DNA from 3 places in the Paenibacillus sp. N119s genome. Region 2 is predicted to be linked to each of the others. Evidence: riboswitches for the same ligand, from Rfam matches in the RefSeq annotation. Region 2 holds a riboswitch; each other region holds the start of a gene.
The links. A riboswitch is a leader RNA that binds a small molecule or an ion and turns the genes downstream of it on or off. The one in region 2 is predicted to bind glycine.
Positions count from the first base shown of each region.

Region 1: linked by a shared signal. The riboswitch ahead of sdaAB (L-serine ammonia-lyase, iron-sulfur-dependent subunit beta) and the one ahead of AC5V8P_RS04535 (alanine/glycine:cation symporter family protein) in region 2 are both predicted to bind glycine.
Region 3: linked by a shared signal. The riboswitch ahead of gcvT (glycine cleavage system aminomethyltransferase GcvT) and the one ahead of AC5V8P_RS04535 (alanine/glycine:cation symporter family protein) in region 2 are both predicted to bind glycine.

Region 1 is NZ_JCAJRU010000009.1:40,098-46,996, reverse strand. Features, by position in the region: gene AC5V8P_RS02590 (serine hydrolase domain-containing protein) at 1-993, shown strand, start outside; gene AC5V8P_RS02585 (Ig-like domain-containing protein) at 1,134-3,470, shown strand; gene sdaAA (L-serine ammonia-lyase, iron-sulfur-dependent, subunit alpha) at 3,630-4,529, opposite strand; gene sdaAB (L-serine ammonia-lyase, iron-sulfur-dependent subunit beta) at 4,519-5,208, opposite strand; glycine riboswitch at 5,420-5,534, opposite strand; gene AC5V8P_RS02570 (DUF6359 domain-containing protein) at 5,749-6,899, shown strand, end outside.
Region 2 is NZ_JCAJRU010000019.1:22,412-29,310, reverse strand. Features, by position in the region: gene glpK (glycerol kinase GlpK) at 1-199, opposite strand, end outside; gene AC5V8P_RS04545 (MIP/aquaporin family protein) at 231-1,055, opposite strand; gene AC5V8P_RS04540 (PTS transporter subunit EIIC) at 1,372-2,853, shown strand; gene AC5V8P_RS04535 (alanine/glycine:cation symporter family protein) at 3,024-4,442, opposite strand; glycine riboswitch at 4,589-4,684, opposite strand; glycine riboswitch at 4,703-4,779, opposite strand; gene AC5V8P_RS04530 (LacI family DNA-binding transcriptional regulator) at 5,015-5,986, shown strand; gene licT (BglG family transcription antiterminator LicT) at 6,219-6,899, shown strand, end outside.
Region 3 is NZ_JCAJRU010000268.1:382-6,215, forward strand. Features, by position in the region: gene gcvPB (aminomethyl-transferring glycine dehydrogenase subunit GcvPB) at 1-1,421, opposite strand, end outside; gene gcvPA (aminomethyl-transferring glycine dehydrogenase subunit GcvPA) at 1,418-2,773, opposite strand; gene gcvT (glycine cleavage system aminomethyltransferase GcvT) at 2,899-3,999, opposite strand; glycine riboswitch at 4,079-4,175, opposite strand; glycine riboswitch at 4,176-4,275, opposite strand; gene gcvH (glycine cleavage system protein GcvH) at 4,668-5,066, shown strand; partial or broken gene AC5V8P_RS22295 (PTS transporter subunit EIIC) at 5,491-5,834, shown strand, end outside.

The DNA of each region.
Region 1 (6,899 bases), on a different contig from region 2:
TTGTTTTCCATGACAAAGGTCGTTGTCTGTGCGGCTGCACTTATGCTGTACGAACGTGGGCAATTTTTGTTGAATGAGCCTTTATATGAATATCTTCCCGAATTTCGTAATGCGCATGTATTCAAAACCGCTCCTAACGGATACACCTACGTGGATAAGGCAGAAAAAACCATTTTAATTAAGCATATATTCAATATGAGTATAGGTCTTCCTTACGCTTCCGAGTCTTCAGAAACAGGAAAAGCTATGCAGAAGGCCATTGCAGGAATAAAAGAAAAGCAGGGGAAGTATGACCTGTGCACAGAAATTAAAGCGCTTTCTGGAGTTCCGCTTGCATTTGAACCGGGAACACGATGGTTATATGGATATGGGCACGATCTTGTTGCGGGTCTTATTGAAGTGATTTCGGGTAAATCAGTAGGGCAATTTTTGAAGGATGAAATATTTGATCCACTTGAAATGAACAACACAGGCTACCGCTATCGTGGAGATATTGAATCGCGGATGGCTTCCATGTATCAACGGACAGACACCGGAAAACTTGAGAAAATAGAGGGTTTTTTGGATGAATATCATCAGTCAGATGCTATATATGAAGGTGGAGGCGCAGGTTTATATTCGACAGTCACAGATTACCTTACATTTTCACAAATGATGTCAAATGGCGGCACGGTAAACGGAGTAAAGTTATTGGGGAGAAAAACCATTGATTTAATGCGTACAAATCATTTGGATACAGCCCAGTTATCGGATTTCACCAATTCATACCATACAGGTTATGGTTATGGACTTGGTGTACGCACGTTAATGGATAAAGCGGCTGGGCATGCCAACAGCTCAATTGGGGAATTTGGTTGGTCGGGAATGGCGGGCACCTGGGTTTCTATAGATCCGAGCGAGCAGTTCTCCGTCGTTTATATGCATCAGCTTGATCCCAATATGGAAGAGTACCACCATCTGAGAATTCGTGCAGCAGCTTATAGCTGTCTGTAAATGTTCCGATTCTAGTTAATAAGGACCAAATTTTCTCTAAAGTCTAAACTATTCTTTTCCATATGACGACATAAAACGTAGGTGTAGGGATTTTGCCAAATCCTTAATTTTTAGCTTTGAAAATAGGAGGGAATTAGATTTTGAAGAAAAGATGGTCCGGTTTTCTGGCGTTGGTCATCCTGATTTCAAGTTTTACATCATATGCAGGGTTTGCATCTGCAGCAGAAGCGGTGCTTTCCAAGATTGTCCTTTCGTCTAACGAGGTAACTTTGCAACAGGGGGATACAGCTGCGTTGACGGCAACGGCTGTTTATAGCGATGGGACAACCTCAAATGTAACTGTAAGCACAGATTGGAAAAGTGATAATACATCTATTGCTACGGTGTACAATGGTACAGTTTCAGCCAAAGCTGAAGGGGAAGCTACTGTGATTGCGACCTATAAGGAGAAGGTACAATCCGTTCAGGTACATGTAACGAAAAAGGTTAAGGCGCTGACATCCAGTGTACAAAGCCTGAGCCTGCGTTCAAGCGGTACAGGACAGATTGATCTGACAGCGACCTACAGTGATAATACAACAGCTCAGGTTTCTGGTGATGCGGCCTGGACTTCGGATAATCAGAAGGTAGCGACTGTAGTCAACGGATTAGTTACTGCTCGGGGAGCAGGTTCAGCTAATATTAAGGCTGTATATGGACAACAGAACGTAACGATTGCTGTACAGGTGGAGCAGGTTAAACGGCTGGATGCCAGTACATCAGAGGTTTCTCTTTTGTTAAAGGATACGGAGAAGGTTAAATTAACAGCCACGTTCCCGGATGGATCGACTCAGGATGTTACAGAGTCTGCCGAATGGAGCTCCAGCAATACAGCCGTGGCAGATGTTCTGAAAGGCACTATTACCGGCTATAGCACAGGGAAGGCGACAATTACAGGTAAATATGGCACGATGTCGGCTACGATTGCGGTGGATGTGGATCAGACGAATAAGCTGAAAGCCAGCGAAACTAATATTTTTCTCCGTTTGGATGAATCTAAGAAAATACAGGTATCTGCTGTGTACCCGGATGGAACGGTAACAGATATCACAGATAAAGCTACTTGGACATCAAGCGATGAAAAAATTGCAACAGTGAATAAAGGAACGATTATGGCCATTGGAGCGGGTTCGGCTACGGTGAACGCTAAGTATGGAGATAAGTCCGTTTCCATTAAAGCAGATGTCGAAACCTCTAGATTTCTGGATTTAAGCGAGGACAAGCTGAGCTTGAATGCTAAGGAATCCAAAAAGCTCAAGCTGACCGCAACCTATGTAACAGGGACGGAAGAAGATATCACAAGTAAAGCAGAGTGGAAGTCCAGTAATGAAGATGTTGCTTTTGTCAGCGGGGGAGAAGTCACAGGTTATAAAACAGGTGAGGCAACGATCACAGCTTCTTATGGCGGCAAAACAGCCACAGCTACCGTATCCGTAAACGTACCTGGTGATCTATCTTTGTCCTCTAAAGCGGCAACAATAGATATTAATGAGGATTATACTGCGACTCTGACGGCTACTTATGCGGACGGGCGTAAGGAAGATGTTACAAAGGATGCAGAATGGACTTCAAGTGCGGAAGATATTGCTTCTGTGTCCAAGGGAACGATTACGGGTAAAGCGACTGGTAAAGCAGTGATTACAGCGACCTACAATGGCAAAAAACTGACGATTAACGTGCAAGTAGGCCTTGTAGACCGTCTGGAAACCGATTCGCGTGTCATTGTGCTCGGTGCTCAGGAAACAAAGCAACTGAAAGTAACTGGCGTTAAGAGTGGCGGTACAAAAACAGATGTAACCAAGGATGCCACCTGGTCTACTAGCAACGTCAAGGTCGTTGAAGTTAGCGAAGGTTTGATTAAAGCGAATGCCAACGGTAAGGCAACGGTCACGGCTTCCTATGGCAAGCAAACCATTACGTTTACGGTAGAAGTAGACGTAGCGCAAAAGATTGAAGCGGATGCCATTGCGTTATCCCTCAAATCCGGAGACCAAAAAACCATTTCCATTGTGGTTAAATCCAGTGATGGTAAAGAAAAGGATGTTACGACCCAAGCGGAATGGAAAACCTCCAATTATAGGGTCGCCACTGTCAAAAAGGGTCAGGTTACCGCAGTTAGTTATGGTAAAGCTAACATTCAGGCGAAGTTCGGCGGGAAAGTGATCAGCGTGCCTGTAGATGTTGATACGCTTAAATATTTGCAAACGGACGAAGTCGCTTTGACCTTGAAGGCAGGGCAGCTGGCTAAGGTTACAGCTACAGCGACGTATAAGGATGAGTCGGAGAAGGATGTCTCCAAGCCGGCCGTCTGGTCCTCGTCCAGAATTATTGTTGCGACCGTCAAAGACGGTAACATTAAGGCACAGGGCAAGGGCAAAGCTGTAATTACCGTAAAATATGCAGGTAAAATGACGAAGGTACAGGTAACTGTCCAGTAATCTGTAATCGATTGAAAAGAAAAGGAGCAAGCATGTCGTCCCTAGACGTATGCTTGCTCCTTTATTTTTAAGGGCGAATTCTCTTTCCCTTGGAGAATGTAGGGGAGAAATATTCGTCTTGTTTTATAGAGGAAAAGTAGTTGGTTTAAGGCTTAGAAACTACGACTTATCTTTCTTGGCCAGTGTGTTGCGTGTAAGGGATTCGGTCAAACGCTTGCCAGTCGGTGTCTGGGCCAAGCCGCCTTTGGCGGTCTCGCGGTGCTTCGACGGCATCGCGCTGCCGACTTCAAGCATTACGTCAATGACTTCGTCAGACGGAATGGCGCTGCGCACTCCCGCCAAAGCCATATCCGCTGCGGCAAGTGCAGTCACGGCGCCCAGCCCGTTGCGCACGATGCACGGAATCTCGACGAGCCCGGCAACGGGGTCGCAAATCAGACCGAGCGTGTTCTTGAGCGCTAGGCCTACAGCGTGGACGGCCTGTTCAGGCGTGCCGCCGCGCAGCTCGACCATTGCACCGGCGGCCATCCCAATGGCTGATCCAATCTCAGCCTGACAGCCTCCCTCCGCGCCGGAAATGAAAGAATTGTTGGCGATGACGTAGCCAATAGCTCCGGCTGCGAACAAGCCGTACACCATATGCTCGTCATCCCAGCCGAACCGCTCCTGTGCACTAATGAACACGCCAGGGATGACGCCGCAAGAGCCAGCAGTGGGTGTGGCGACAATGCGTCCCATGGACGCATTCACCTCAGACACGGAGAGTGCATAAGCCATAGCGAGCGCGGAGGCGTCGCCGGAGCAGGTCTCCCCTGTCCGCAGATACTCGGCCAGACGCTTGCCGTCCCCGCCCGTCAATCCGCTGCGGGATACGGTATCTTGCGTCTGACCACGATGAACGGCTTCCTTCATGACTTCATAATAATCAGACATTTGGCGGAAGATTTCTTCTTCCGTTGTATTCGTCTCTTGTATTTGTTCTTGAATCATTAGGCGGCCAATCGTGGTGGATTCCTCAGCGCATATCGCGCTGATTTCATGCAGATGGCTAAACCGCATCGGATTCAGCTCCTTTTTTCAGATTAATCATTTTAATTTCATACATATGAGGTATAGAACGCAGTTTGGCAATCAGTTCAGCCGTAGGAGGACTGTCCGTTTCAATGGCGGTAAGTGCTTCACCATCCCGGCCTTTGCGATCCACATGCATATAAGCAATGTTAATGTCAGCAGCGCCTAGCGCTGAAGTCACCGCACCCAAAGTACCGGGCTTATCCGAGTGGAGAAGCACCAACGTAGGCAGTTCTCCGGTCAGGTTAACTCGGAATTCGTTGAGCTGCTGGACATGGATACTGCCGCCTCCGATGGAGGAGCCGAGCAGGGTGCGCTGATCCTCGCCTTTCCATAGCTCGAAACGGACGGTGTTTGGATGGGGCGCAGGGAGTCCGCTAACGGCAAATTCTACGGCCATTCCAGCCTGCTCCGCCCATTGCTCGGCATCGGGAATCCGATGATCGTCCGTATCGTAATTGAGCAGGCCTGCGATGAGTGCCAGGTCGGTACCGTGTCCTTTGTACGTGTCGGCGAAGGAGCCGTACAGTGTCATGCGGGCGCGGTCAGGCTGCGCCCCGAGCCAGTGCCGGGCAACGCGTGCAAGCCGCACCGCACCGGCGGTATGTGAGCTGGAGGGTCCGGTCATGGCCGGACCGATAATGGAAAATACATCTTTGAAACGCATGGTGTGGCCCCCTGTATGTTCTACTACCATAGTATATTGTATTTTCGCGTCTTTGCGCGGATATGACGGTTCCTGATGCTGACGTACGATGTGAGCACAAAAAAGGACAGGATAAGGAAATTTCCCTTATCTCTGTCCTCGTTACCTGAGAGTTTCGTGCGGTGTCCATACCGCCTTACCCCTTGGGTGGCTTGCGCTCTCTCCAGAGTTGCGTCAGATGACGATACATGGACCTGAGAGATTATCCGCCAGCCGGGCGCTGGCAGTTTGCTCCTTCGGTGCCGCCAGCGTGTAAGCCTCTGGACAGACTCTCCCGTCATCTTCATTCGCGTATACCGTTCTACATATCTCCCTTAGCGTAATGTATGCCGCGCTCGCTGTCAATCGCAGGGTTCGATTTTTACATAAACAGGTGTGTTTCCAATAAAAAAGATTAAAATTTACATAATTATGGATCAAACCAGGAAGGAATTAGAAGATTGATAGCTAATCTGATAGAGGACAAGTACATTTATGGAATTATAGGAGGGATATTGACGTATGGTAAAAGGCTTGCGGTTCACAGGTTCACGCTTGAAAGGAATGCTGCATCTGGCGGCGATCGTATCGCTGCTGATCGGCATCTTCGTTCCATTCGGTCAGGTCAAAGCAGAGGGAGCACTGACAGTAGCTGAAGCCCTTCAGCGTCAAGGCAGTGGAGGTACGGTGACGGTGGAAGGTTACATTGTTGGACATGCTACCGGATCGAAAACGGCTAATTTTTCTTCCCCGTTTGCGAATGATTTTAACGTACTGATTGCCGACCAGGCGAATGAACGTAGCACGTCCAACCTACTGGATGTGCAGCTGTCATCAGCGTACAGAGGACAATTTGGGCTAACAGGCCATCCTGAGCTGATCGGCATTAAAATTCGTGTGACAGGTACGCTTGGCACCTATAATAATTTTGGCGGAATAAAAAGTCCGAGCGCTGTGGAACTGGTGAATGGAAGCGAGCCGGGGGAACCTGGTAATCCAGGCGAGCCTAATCCTGGAAACCCGGGTCAGCCCGGTACGACATTGCCGGACGGCAAAGGTAAAAAAGTGCTGTTCGATAATACGCATGCACAGACGGCTGGGGCAGCAGATTGGGTCATTGACGGCGCCTTCTCTGATTTTGCTGATGGATTGCGTAATGTAGGCTTTACTGTGGACCAATTGAACCGCTATATTCCTTTTACTTTTGGGGAACAAGCCATAACCTATGACAAGCTGCGCCAATATGATGTGTTCATCATCGGTGAAGCGAATGTTCCATTTAAAGCTTCCGAGCAGGCGGCTTTGCTACAATACGTGAATAACGGGGGAAGTGTCTTCTTCATCTCCGACCACTATAATGCGGACCGCAACAAAAACCGTTGGGATGCCTCCGAGGTTATGAATGGCTACCGTCGTGGAGCCTATACTAATCCGGCAAAAGGCATGACTGCAGAAGAAGCAGCATCACCGGCGATGCAAGGATTGACTAGCTCTGATTGGCTGGCAACCAACTTTGGCGTTCGTTTCCGCTATAATGCGCTTGGCGACGTGAATGCTACGGACATTGTAGCTGCAGATCAATCTTTTGGCATTACCAAGGGTGTACGTTCAATTGCCATGCATGCGGGTTCTACGCTGGCTATTATTGATCCTACCAAAGCGAAAGGAATTGC
Region 2 (6,899 bases):
CGGATTCGGAAAGACAGGAGGCAATAACGCCCAGAATAGAACTCCAGATTTCATTCGCATTCTGCTCTACCCAGCCGGGGTGAGGAAAATATTGCGGAAATTCCCGCTGGGCTGAGTACACCACATCTCCTTCGCTATTGAACAAAATCGCTCTTGAACTTGTCGTTCCCTGGTCTAGTGACAAAATATATTTTTCCATATTCATCTCTCCCCGTGTAAATCCATCGTTTTTACGCTGTAAGCTTGTGATCGATTTTATGATTTTTATAAGTACGACTGATGCGGAAGGTAATCAAAAGTACCACCACGATGACCCCTAATAAAATCCAGAAAGCCGGGGTTACACTCCCCTTAAAAACGGCCTGATAAAATGGCCCTGCGAAAGATCCCCCCAATAACGGTCCTACAATAGGCACCCATGCATATCCCCAGTTGGAAGCTCCCTTCCCGGGAATCGGTAGCAAATAATGCATCAGACGCGGTCCAAAATCCCTCGCTGGATTGATGGCATAGCCCGTTGTGCCTCCAAGGGATAACCCGATACTGACAACCAAAAAACCAACAATCAGCGGTTTCAAACCGTCTGTAAATGAATTGGCACCAAACGACAGTAAAGCAAGAACAAAGATAAAAGTAGCTATCATTTCACTAAGCACGTTGGCAAACGGATGATCAATAGCTGGTCCTGTCGCAAATACACCGAGCTTGGTTGCCGTGTCCTCTGTCTCTTTCCAGTGGGGCCAATAGTGTAAAACGACGATCACTGCACCTGCCATGGCTCCAAGAAGCTGGGCCACAATATAGCCGGGAACATCCTGCCATGGAAAACTACCCTGAAATGCCAACGCGAGTGTAACTGCCGGATTCAAATGCGCTCCGCTGATTTGACCGACCGCATACACTGCAATAGCTACCGCAAGCCCCCATCCCATTCCAATTACAATCCAGCCGGAAGCGTGAGCAAATGACTTTTTCAGGGACACCCCTGCGCACACTCCGCCACCTAGGGCAATGAGAATCATTGTCCCTATGAATTCGGCTGCGTATGGCGACATACAACCAACCTCCTCAATAGATCATCCGATTCTGATCGTTTTCATCGCGCAAAAAAGGAAAGCCATCACAAACCAACCCTGTGCTGTACCATGGGATGTCTGCGTGGCTCTCTTGTCTCCGTCACGATTATTAACTTAAATTTGATATTATATAAGCATGTAAGCGATGTCAACTACGGATTTACGTCTTCTCATATTCTAAAATAATCGTTGACCATGTTAGACTGCCCGATTTATGATGTGAAAAAATGGCTGAATGTAAAGATTTCAGGATGAATACGACACTCCCAAACTTGATGAAGAAGGGAAGAATGTTATGCTGAAATTTCTGCAAAAAATCGGAAAGTCGTTAATGCTTCCAGTGGCTACCTTACCCGCCGCAGGGATTTTGCAAGGGCTAGCTCTCATTAATTATGAAACGGACATTCCACTTGGTTCTGGAATCGGTGGATTTCTGAATCATTATGTCACTCCTTTTCTGAACGAAGGGGCGGGTGCAATCTTCGGCAACTTGGCGCTCATTTTCTCCATCGGTGTTGCTATTGGTCTGGCAGGTGATGCGGTAGCCGCACTTTCGGCAGTCATTGCCTATTTGGTGCTAACCCGTATTTTGGCAGCAGTACCGGGTATATTTGCGTATATTCCCGACGATGTCAAACTGGATATGGGCGTATTGGGCGGTATTTTTATCGGCGGATGGTCTGCTTTTTTATTCAAAAAATATCACAATATTCAACTTCCAGACTGGCTTGGATTTTTTTCAGGCAAACGTTTTGTACCCATGATTACAGCCTTTACGACCATGATTCTGGCCATTCTGCTCGGCATGATCTGGAGTCCGATACAAGATGGAATTGCAGCCTTCGGCAACTGGATAGTCGGCTTTGGCGGAGTCGGATCCATGGTGTTCATGATTGCCAATCGACTACTGATCCCGCTCGGTCTGCACCATGTGTTGAACTCAATCGCATGGTTTCAAATTGGTGACTATACCAATGCAGCAGGTGAAGTCGTTCATGGTGACCTGACGCGTTTTTTTGCAGGCGATGCATCGGCAGGTATGTTTATGTCTGGCTTCTTCCCCATTATGATGTTTGCTCTGCCAGCAGCGGCTCTCGCATTCATCCATACAGCTAGGCCGGAAAAACGTAAAGCGGTCGCTTCCATTTTCATCGGTTCTGCGCTGGCATCGTTCCTCACTGGAATTACTGAACCCCTCGAATTTTCGTTTATGTTCATTGCGCCATTACTTTACGGCGTTCATGCTCTGCTGACAGGGCTAAGCGGTCTGGTCGTATACCTACTAGATGTCAAGCTTGGCTTTTCTTTTTCAGCAGGACTCATTGACTATCTGGTCAATATGAAGCTCTCCACCCACCCATTGCGAATGATCCCAATCGGGCTTGTCTTCGCCTTCGTTTATTACTTTCTGTTCCGCTTCATCATTCTCAAATTCAACCTAAAGACTCCCGGGCGTGAAGACGATATAGATGATGATCTCCTGTCTAAGACTAACGAATCCGTACCTGCTGGAAAGGCGAGCACCTCATCCAACACTCCGTCCAGTCAGGCAGACAAGATCCTAGCCTATCTCGGCGGTTCAGATAATATCCAAAGCATTGATGCCTGTATCACGCGGCTACGCCTTGTCGTCAAAGACGACAAAGCGGTTAACGATCAAGCTCTTAAGCAGCTCGGAGCATCGGGGATCATCAGATTGGGGAACGGTACCCTGCAGGTTATTTTCGGTACTCGGTCCGAAGCTCTGAAAGATGAGATACAACGATTAATGTCATAAGCTAATCCCCTGACTTAAACACGTGCGATCTTCCTATAACAGAAGTTGTTCTCCGGCTGCCATGTAATCATCCCACGTACGGATAGAGGATGATATTCCTCATGTTGGCGATAACATTCAAAAGGGAGTACCCTCAAGCCTGTGATGGCTGAGAGCACCCCTTTTAGTATTTATGAATTAACTGTTTGTCCTTTTTCTTCTACTTGGATAGCAGCCCCTACATTGGCACCTGCAAGAATCCCTTTTTTCTTATTAGGATACAAAGTATTCATATAAGTGCGAGTTTCGGCGACTACAATTCCTGACAAGCCGAGCAATGCAATCAGGTTCGGAAAAGCCATCATTGCGTTAAAAATATCTGCCAGCAGCCAGATGGCATCGAGCTTGATGAACGCGCCTCCGGCAACCAGTATAATAAACAGATAACGGTATGGTTTAATCCACTTGACCCCAAGCAAATATTCAACACAGCGTTCCCCGTAGTAGTTCCAGCCAAGTATCGTTGTGAACGCAAATAAAATAAGGCTAATCGTCACGAGCTCTGCTCCAGCCGGAAAGGCACTGGAAAACGCATGTTGAGTCATCAGACCTCCATCATCATTTCCACTCCATATTCCCGTAACCAGCAATGTAAATCCTGTCAAATTACAAATAATCATCGTATCGATAAAAACGCCCGTCATGGATATTAGCCCTTGTTCTGCGGGCCATTTTGTCTTAGCTGCTGCTGCTGCGATTGGCGCACTTCCCAAACCGGCTTCATTTGCAAAGATCCCTCTGGCAACTCCGCTTCGCATTGCCAGCATAATCGTGGCTCCGGCAAAACCACCCGCCGCAGATGTTGTCGAGAAAGCCCCTTGTAATACTAGCGCGATCGCATGAGGAAGCTCTCCTGCAAACTTAATGAGTACGATTAAACAAACCACGATATAGAGCCCCGACATGAATGGAACAATCTTTGTGGATACCTTGGCGATACTTTTGAGTCCTCCAATCGTAACAACAGCCGTCAACACTGAAATAATGATTGCTGTAACTACTGTTGGCACGCCAAAGCTACTCTCCGTAGAAGAAACGATAGCCTTTACTTGCGGAAAAGTACCGATTCCAAATAATGCTACAAGAATACCAGAAAAGGCAAACAACATCGCCAGCGGCTTGAAACGGCGGCCAAGCCCGTTTTCAATATAATACATCGGACCACCCGAAAATTGTCCGTTCCGGTCTTTAACACGGTATTTAACGGATAATAACCCTTCCGCATATTTGGTTGCCATCCCGAAAAAAGCTGCAACCAGCATCCAGAATAATGAACCGGGCCCACCCAATTTGATCGCTGTTGCGACACCGACGATACTTCCTGTACCTACAGTAGCTGCGAGTGCCGTACTCAATGCTCCAAAGCTACTGACATCCCCGCTGCCTTCGTCCGGCGCTTTACCAATTAGCTTGAGCGCTAAAGGCAATCGAATAATCTGAAGCATCTTCAGACGGATCGTTAGCCACAACCCAGTGCCCATGACGAGAATTAGAAGCGGCGCTCCCCACATCCAACTGTCAATCGTTTCCAATAAATGTACCAAATTCATTTCAACCCGCTCCTCCAGCATATTAAAAAACAAAAAAGAGTCAAATCCGTTGATTCGACTCCTGGAGAGGTTAAAGGCACGAAAAATAAACCAATTTGTACAGGATTTTATCTCTAAAAAGCCTAGAGTATTCCCTGTCACAGGTTATTCGCGTCTCTGTCCTTTTGCCTGAGAGTTTAAGCAGATGTTATTCTGCGGTGCACCTTCGGCGCCCAATTAAGGGTCTCTCCAGAGTTCTGTCCGTTTACGGTCCCCGCATATTGCTGTAACCAGCCTTAGCACCTGAGAGTTTTGCCCCTTCGGTCGGAATTTTCATTCCATCTCCCGCAAACATCAACCAGACATATGAAATTTTTATTTATTATACAGAAAACTTTCAGCTTATTACAAGTGAAAAATTTGTGAAGTCCAACGATAAACTTACAATCCTTGAATCAATATCTCCCGGCAACCGTTCTCCTTTGAAATGCATTAATAGATGCTTTAAAATAGACGTAATGCCCTCATGAGCATCCTAATTGTTGTAACGCGTTTCATATCAAGTATTTTTTTCTTATGTGAGGAGAAGCATCATGTCGAATCTTGATCAAATTGCAAAACTGGCGGGCTTTTCCAAGGCTACGGTATCCAGAGTGTTAAATCAGTCCCCACATGTAAGCCAAGAAACCAGAGCTAAAATATTAAAAATCATGCAGGAGCTGGATTATGTTCCTAATCGAAATGCGATTTCTCTATCCAAGGGTCAGACGCTCCAGATTGGCATCATTACTTCAACTATTAATGAAATTGTTCTGGCCTTTCTGGACAGCTTTGTGGAAATCGCTGGACAATATGAATTCCAAACCATTATTTATACTTCGGGAGAAGACAAGAAGAAGGAGCTTCAGGCTTTCGAGGATTTAAAAAGAAAAAGAGTCGATGCGCTGGTCATCATTTCCTGCGTGAATGACACTGATTTTTTGAGTACCTATTGCAAATATGGCCCCATTGTGGCCTGGCAACGAATGGAGCATACTGATATTCGTTCCGTCGCTATGGATCAGTATGAAGGATACATGCTAGCACTAAAGCATTTGATACAAAAAGGCTATACTCGTATAGCCAATGCCTTTGGTCGTCCAAGCAGCATTAATACCCACAGTAGACAACGAGCTTATAAGCAGATCATGAATGAGCACAATCTGCCAGTGCGGCCGCATTGGAACTATTCTTCTATTTATAACATTCGTGATGGCGAACAGGTCGTACGTAATTTGTTACAGCATCGGGAGGCATTTCCGGAGGCTATTTTGTGTGCTAACGATTATGTAGCCGTGGGCATTCTCTGCGAAGCGCGCAGACAAAAGCTGAGGGTACCGGAAGATCTGGCGATTGTTGGGTTCGATAACACGGAGCTGTCGCACACCATGGGAATTACAACGGTTCAAAATCCCATTATGGCTCAGGCGCAAAATGCTTTTTTCATGCTTTCCCCTGAGCTGATTGGACGCCAGATGAAGCTTCATTCGCTGGAATACAGTCTCATTGAGCGTACGACCACTTAAGGGTCAGTTGACTTGCAAATTAGGCAATTGGGCCTTGATATGAAATATTTTTTGTCGAAAGAGAATAAAAAATGTTGAAATCGCTTTTTTTTGTGCTACAATAGCACTATATCGAAGGATTGTGACCGGTGATGCGGGCAATGCCTGAGTTCAATTGAGTGCTATTGCTAACAATAGTATTGAATTGTGCTTGGGCATTTTTTATTGGTAAAGGATGGGAGGGGGAACTTCAATGATTATTGAGAAGGTGCTCAATAACAACGTCCTGTTGACTAAAAACGATAAAGGCAAAGAGGTCATCGTCATGGGAAGAGGTATTTCCTTCAAAAAAGTGGCTGGCGACCCAGTCGATGATCATAAAATAGATAAGATTTTCATGTTAAATGAAAACGAGTTCACGGCCAAACTAACCGAGCTGCTGAACGATATTCCCGTATCTCATCTGGAGGTCGTGAATGAAATTGTCACCCATGCAGCAGAGGTGCTGGATACGGAGTTAAGTGATAACATTTATTTAACTTTGACCGACCATATTCATTTTGCCATACAGCGGGAAGAAAAAGGATTGGCACTCAAAAACGCGATGCTGTATGAAATTAAACGCTTTTACAAAAAAGAGTTTGCAGTTGGACTGGATGCTCTGCAAAAGATTGAAAATACGCTCGGTGTAAAATTGGGCGAAGATGAAGCTGGATTTATCGCATTGCATATGGTGAATGCCCGGATCGACGGTAACGAGATGCAGGCCACGCTGAAAATGACTGAGATTGTCCAACATATATTAAACATTATTACGTATCATTACGGGATTGTGCTGGATGAGACTTCTTTTAGCTATTCGAGATTTTTGACCCATTTGCAATACTTTGCAATGCGAGTGATTCGCAAAGAGGTCATTTACAGTGGTGAAGAA
Region 3 (5,834 bases), on a different contig from region 2:
GGTGCATTGAGCACCAGCTCAGGATTCTCCTTGGCTTCGCGCGCAATTTGAATCATAGTGTCGACAAAAGCATCCAGCGTCTCTTTGCTTTCTGTTTCCGTCGGCTCGATCATGATGCATTCCTCTACATTTAGCGGAAAATAAATGGTAGGTGGATGATAACCGAAATCAAGCAATCGTTTGGCTACATCCAGCGTACGCACTCCAAATTTCTTCAAGCCTCGCCCTGACATGACAAATTCGTGTTTGCAATGCCCAGGGTAAGGCAGGTCAAAATGCGGAGCCAACCGATGCATCATGTAGTTGGCATTGAGTACAGCGCATTCGGATACTCGCTTCAAGCCATCAGGACCGTAGCTGCGGATATAGGCATAGGCACGGACGAGAATGCCAAAGTTGCCGTAAAAGGCTTTGACCCGTCCAATAGAATCTCCCTGCTCCCGGTCCCAGCGGTACATCCCCTGCGAATCACGTACAACAAGCGGCTTGGGCAAATAGGGAATCAGTCGCTGCTTTACGCCGACAGGTCCCGCGCCAGGGCCGCCTCCGCCGTGAGGGGTGCTCATCGTTTTGTGCAGATTGAGATGCACCACATCGAAGCCCATATCCCCGGGGCGGGTAATTCCCATGATGGCGTTGGAATTTGCCCCGTCATAGTAAAGCAGACCACCTGCGTCATGCACGATCGCGGCAATGTCAGTAATTTGCTTCTCAAACAGGCCCAGCGTGTTTGGATTGGTCAGCATGAGCGCAGCGGTGTCGTTGCCTACGGCTTGACGCAGCGCATCCAGATCCACCAGCCCCTCTGGGGTGGAGGGTAGGGTGACTGTTTCGAAGCCCGCGACAGTTGCACTGGCGGGGTTCGTTCCGTGCGAGGAATCCGGCACGAGCACCTTGGTACGTCGCTCACCACGTGCTTCGTGGTACGAGCGGATCATCATCAGCCCGGTCCATTCGCCATGGGCGCCAGCAGCGGGCTGAAGCGTGACGGCATCCATGCCAGTCAACGTAGCCAGATCGTTTTGGAGCGTATACAGCAGCTCCATAGCACCCTGGATGCTACCCTCCGGCTGATAGGGATGGATTTTAGCAAAGCCTGCGTAACGGGCGACATCCTCGTTCACCTTCGGGTTGTATTTCATCGTACAGGAGCCAAGCGGATAAAATCCGTTGTCGACGCCAAAATTACGCTGGGACAGGGCGGTATAATGGCGAATAACATCTACTTCGTATACCTCGGGTAGTGCCGCAGGCTCGCTGCGCAGCGCGTAATCTGGCAAAAGCTCTGCTACCGGGCGACGAGGGACATCGCACTCAGGAAGGGAATAGGCGATGCGACCCGGACGGCTCAATTCAAAAATGAGCGCCTGATCGTGTTCCTGCAACAGCTCTTGTTTCTGATCCTGTCCGGCGTGTGTCATAGCAATCCCTCCAAGGTGTGTACAAATTGGTCGATCTCTTCTTTGGTTCTTTGCTCCGTTACGGCAATCAGCATATGACCAGCAAGCTCCGGATAGTCCCGGCCCAAATCATAGCCTGCAATAAATCCGGCAGCCAGCAGATTGTCCTGAAGTTTGCTCATATCTGTGCCTTCAGGCAGTCTAAGGGCAAACTCATTAAAGGTCGGTGCATGAAACGAGGCAGTTATGCCTTTCAAGCTCAGCAATTGCTCTAATGCGTAGCGACTTTTATGCACATTCAGCTCGGCTACTTCCTGGATACCCTGTCTTCCCATGACGGACAAGTACACTGATGCCGTTAAAGCAAGCAACGCTTGATTGGAGCAAATGTTAGAGGTAGCCTTTTCGCGGCGGATATGCTGTTCTCTCGCTTGCAAGGTCAGCACGAAACCGCGTTTGCCGTTACGGTCTGTGGTTTGGCCTACAATACGACCAGGGATACGGCGCATATGCGCCTGTGAAACGGCAAAGTAACCGCAGGTCGGACCGCCGAGGGAGGACGAGATCCCAAGCGGCTGCGCGTCGCCTACCACAATATCTGCGCCTTGCTTGCCAGGCGCCTCCAATAAGCCAAGCGCCAGTGGGTTGGCACTGACAACCATAAGCCCTTGCTGCGCATGGATGAGGTCAGCCATCGGCTTCAAATTTTCGACGGCTCCGAAAAAGTTGGGGCTCTGAACCAAAACAGCCGCTGTCTGTTCCGATATAGCTGCGGCTAGCGCATCGACATCCGTTACGCCGTCTGAACAGCCAATCTCCACGATGTCCAAATCCAATCCGCGTGCATAGGCTGCCAATACCTGACGTGCCTCTGGATGGACAGACCTTGATACGATGAGCTGTTTACGGCGCGTGGCTGCGGTAGCCAATGAGCCTGCTTCCGCCAGAGCTGTCGCCCCATCGTACATACTGGCATTAGCTACAGCCATGCCTGTCAATTCGCAAATATACGACTGGAACTCGAAGATGGCTTGCAGCTCGCCCTGGCTTACTTCCGGCTGATAAGGGGTATAGGCTGTGTAAAATTCGGATCGTGAGGTGATGTGTTGGATAACGGACGGAATATGATGATCATAAATGCCTGCACCAAGAAAGCTGGCATGTGTATCTGTATTGGCATTGTGTCCGGCCAGTCTGGCCATGTGGCGGGTTAAGGCTCTTTCGTCGAGCCGAGAGGAAAGAGGGAGTTCTCCTTGGTATCGAATAGCCTCTGGAATGTCACTAAATAGCTCATCAATGGATGATACGCCTACCACACGCAGCATTTCGGTTTGGTCTTGTTCGGTCATGGGGAGATAGCGATGCTGCTTCATAGGTTCTGGCTCCTTTCGAAAAGCAAAATTTAGATAATAAATTAGCTAATACATAAACGGAATTGGAAAATCCAGAATTTCATATACGATATGATCGTTTTTTCAGGAATGAAGAGAGTTTAAGATCAGCGTGGCCGTTTATAAAAGGGGGCTGCGACCACCTCCGCACGTAGGCGTTTACCACGAATTTCGACCTCCAGCGGTGTAGATAGGGTACTATAACGACTGTCCACCAGGGCCAGCCCTAGATTGCGCTTCAAGGTGGGCGATTGGGTGCCGGTGGTGACCTCACCGATGTGTTGGCCTTCAGCAAATACCGGATAATGAGCGCGCGGGATGCCGCGGTCCATCATTTCCAGCCCAATCAACTTGCGAGGAATTCCTTGTTCTTTCTGGCGTTGCAGTGCTTCCCTGCCGATAAAATCTCCTTTGTTCAGCTTGACGAAGAAACCTAAACCAGCCTCAAGCGGTGAAATGGTCGCAGATAACTCTTGCCCGTACAGCGGCAGCCGCGCCTCAAAGCGCAGCGTATCGCGAGCACCAAGTCCAGCAGGAATCAGCCCATACGACTCACCGCAACGAAGCAAACCATCCCAGACGGCAGGTGCTTCCTCAGCAGGTATATAAAATTCAAAGCCGTCTTCGCCGGTATATCCGGTTCGCGAGACAAGCGCTTTTGCTCCAAACAATTGCACGTTCTCCTGGAATCGGAAAGATGCCAGATTCGTTATATCTGTATCTGTTGCGGCAGCGGCAATACGTGCTGCTTCTGGTCCTTGCAATGCCAGCAATGCTATTGCGTCAGACACATTCTCCAGATGAACCGATGCAGGTGCGTGGCGAATAAGCCAATCCCAATCTTTGTCGATGTTGGAAGCATTCACAACGAGCATGTAGCGCTCTGGTCCTTTGCGATATACAAGCAAGTCATCCACTACGCCTCCGTCGGGGTAACAAAGGAGTGAATATTGTGCCTGACCCGGTTCCAACTGGCTGACATCATTTGTGGTTACTCGCTGCAAAAAAGCCTCGGCTTCTTTGCCCTCAACCAAAAACTCGCCCATATGCGAGACATCGAATAAACCCGCGCGTTGGCGGACGGCCTCATGTTCTTTTTGGATGCCGCTAAACTGAACGGGGAGCTCCCATCCGCCAAAGTCAATACAACGAACTCCGGGTTGCGTCCCGTAGGACGAATATAGTGGTGTTCTTCGCAAATTAGACATTTTTCCACTCCTATCCAGTGTAATCGGCCAAAACAAAAAGACAGGCTGAAAGAAACGTATAGACGGCGGTCCATACTCTTTTTTCAGCTCTGTCCTTGATACCAGAAAGTTACCCCGGCATGTACCGGGTTTCCCCTTGGGTGATCCGCTCTAATCGCGAATGCTCTCCAGAGATGCGTCCGGCAGAGGTCCTTTTGCCTGAGAGATTCACCTGCAATGCAAGTTTACTCCTTCGGCGCTACCTTTTGGATCAATGGTATGCTACCCGGTCTTGCAGGTAACAACTTGGATCCGATTCGCGTGCATAACTGTCTCACAAACGACAACAGCTATGAGAATCCTTTTGGCAGTCTCTCCCTCCGCGTTCATCCGCGTTTGCAGTTGTCGATGTATTTCCAAAAGCATTTGCTATAACCCATTAATACGCAAATTCATTCAAAATGTCAATAAAAATGTCATATGAAACAATATGAAAAACATTTAATGTATAAATAAGGATATGTAAGCGTTTGTTACAAGTTATTATTTTTGATAGACTATGCTATATAGGTTGGTATGAAGTATTTTTGTTAGTATTATTGACATGGATGTTCTTGTTGTCATAATCTTAACCTGTCTAATACAAGTGATCAAAAGCATTTTATTCATGTGGAAATGAGGCGAAACGGATGAGTGAAGTGAAACAGGAACTTTGGTATACAGACGAACATGAGTGGGTTCAGCGCACAGCGAATGGAACGTTGCGAATCGGCATTACAGACTTTGCACAGCATCAACTGGGTGATATTGTTTTTGTGGAATTACCTGGGGTGGGAACAACGATTGAACAGGGGGCGGAGGTCGGCACAATTGAATCGGTGAAGACAGTCTCCGATCTTTTTGCCCCGGTGGCGGGAACCGTTATGAAAGTGAATGAAGCTCTGGAAAGCACACCTGAACTGGTGAATGAATCTCCCTATGAAAAGGGTTGGATGATCGAAGTAGAATTGAACAATGATGTCGAGGAAGCTGTGGGCAAGCTGCTGTCTGCGGAGCAGTACGAACAGTTGATTTCAGATGAGCAGTAATAAGTAATACAGCATGAATTACTACCTTTTATTTTGATTTTCTGTATGGATCTTGAATTAAATAAGAGCATCGTGAGTCCGCTCGGTTTTTGTATAAAATAGTCGCTATGATCTGACATAGCGGCTATTTTTTTGTTGTTTTTTAGAAGGCGTAATTACGTCACTTCCTCAGATTTAGAAGGGTGTCCCATTAAAAAATATGCAGATTTACAACCATGTTTTTTCGACTAATTTCTATTGTTATCGGCCATATTAAGAAGAATTATGCAGGTATAATGCCTTGGCGTTACTTTAAATTTAAATGTTGTCATCAACGTTCATGACGAAAGTACGTTTTCATTTCGTTGATGAAGATAGCGCTGTCATTTAGTATGAATTTTAAGAAAAGGTAGTGATGCTATTTACTCACAAGGAGGATATGAATATGAGCACAGTGGACACAAAGTCCAGTTCAAGCGGTGGCGCTCGTGTCGCCGTACAACGTTTTGGCCGTTTTCTCAGCGGTATGGTTATGCCGAATATGGGAGCCTTTATTGCGTGGGGATTAATTACAGCACTCTTTATTCCGACCGGGTGGTTCCCGAACGAGGGTTTTGCACAACTGGTTGATCCAATGAAAAATTATTTGCTGCCGCTGTTAATTGGTTATACAGGAGGCACAATGATTCACGGACAGCGTGGAGGTGTGATCGGTGCCATTATGACGATGGGTGTCATTGTGGGGGCCGATATCCCGATGTTCCTGGGCGCAATGGTAGCTGGTCCGCT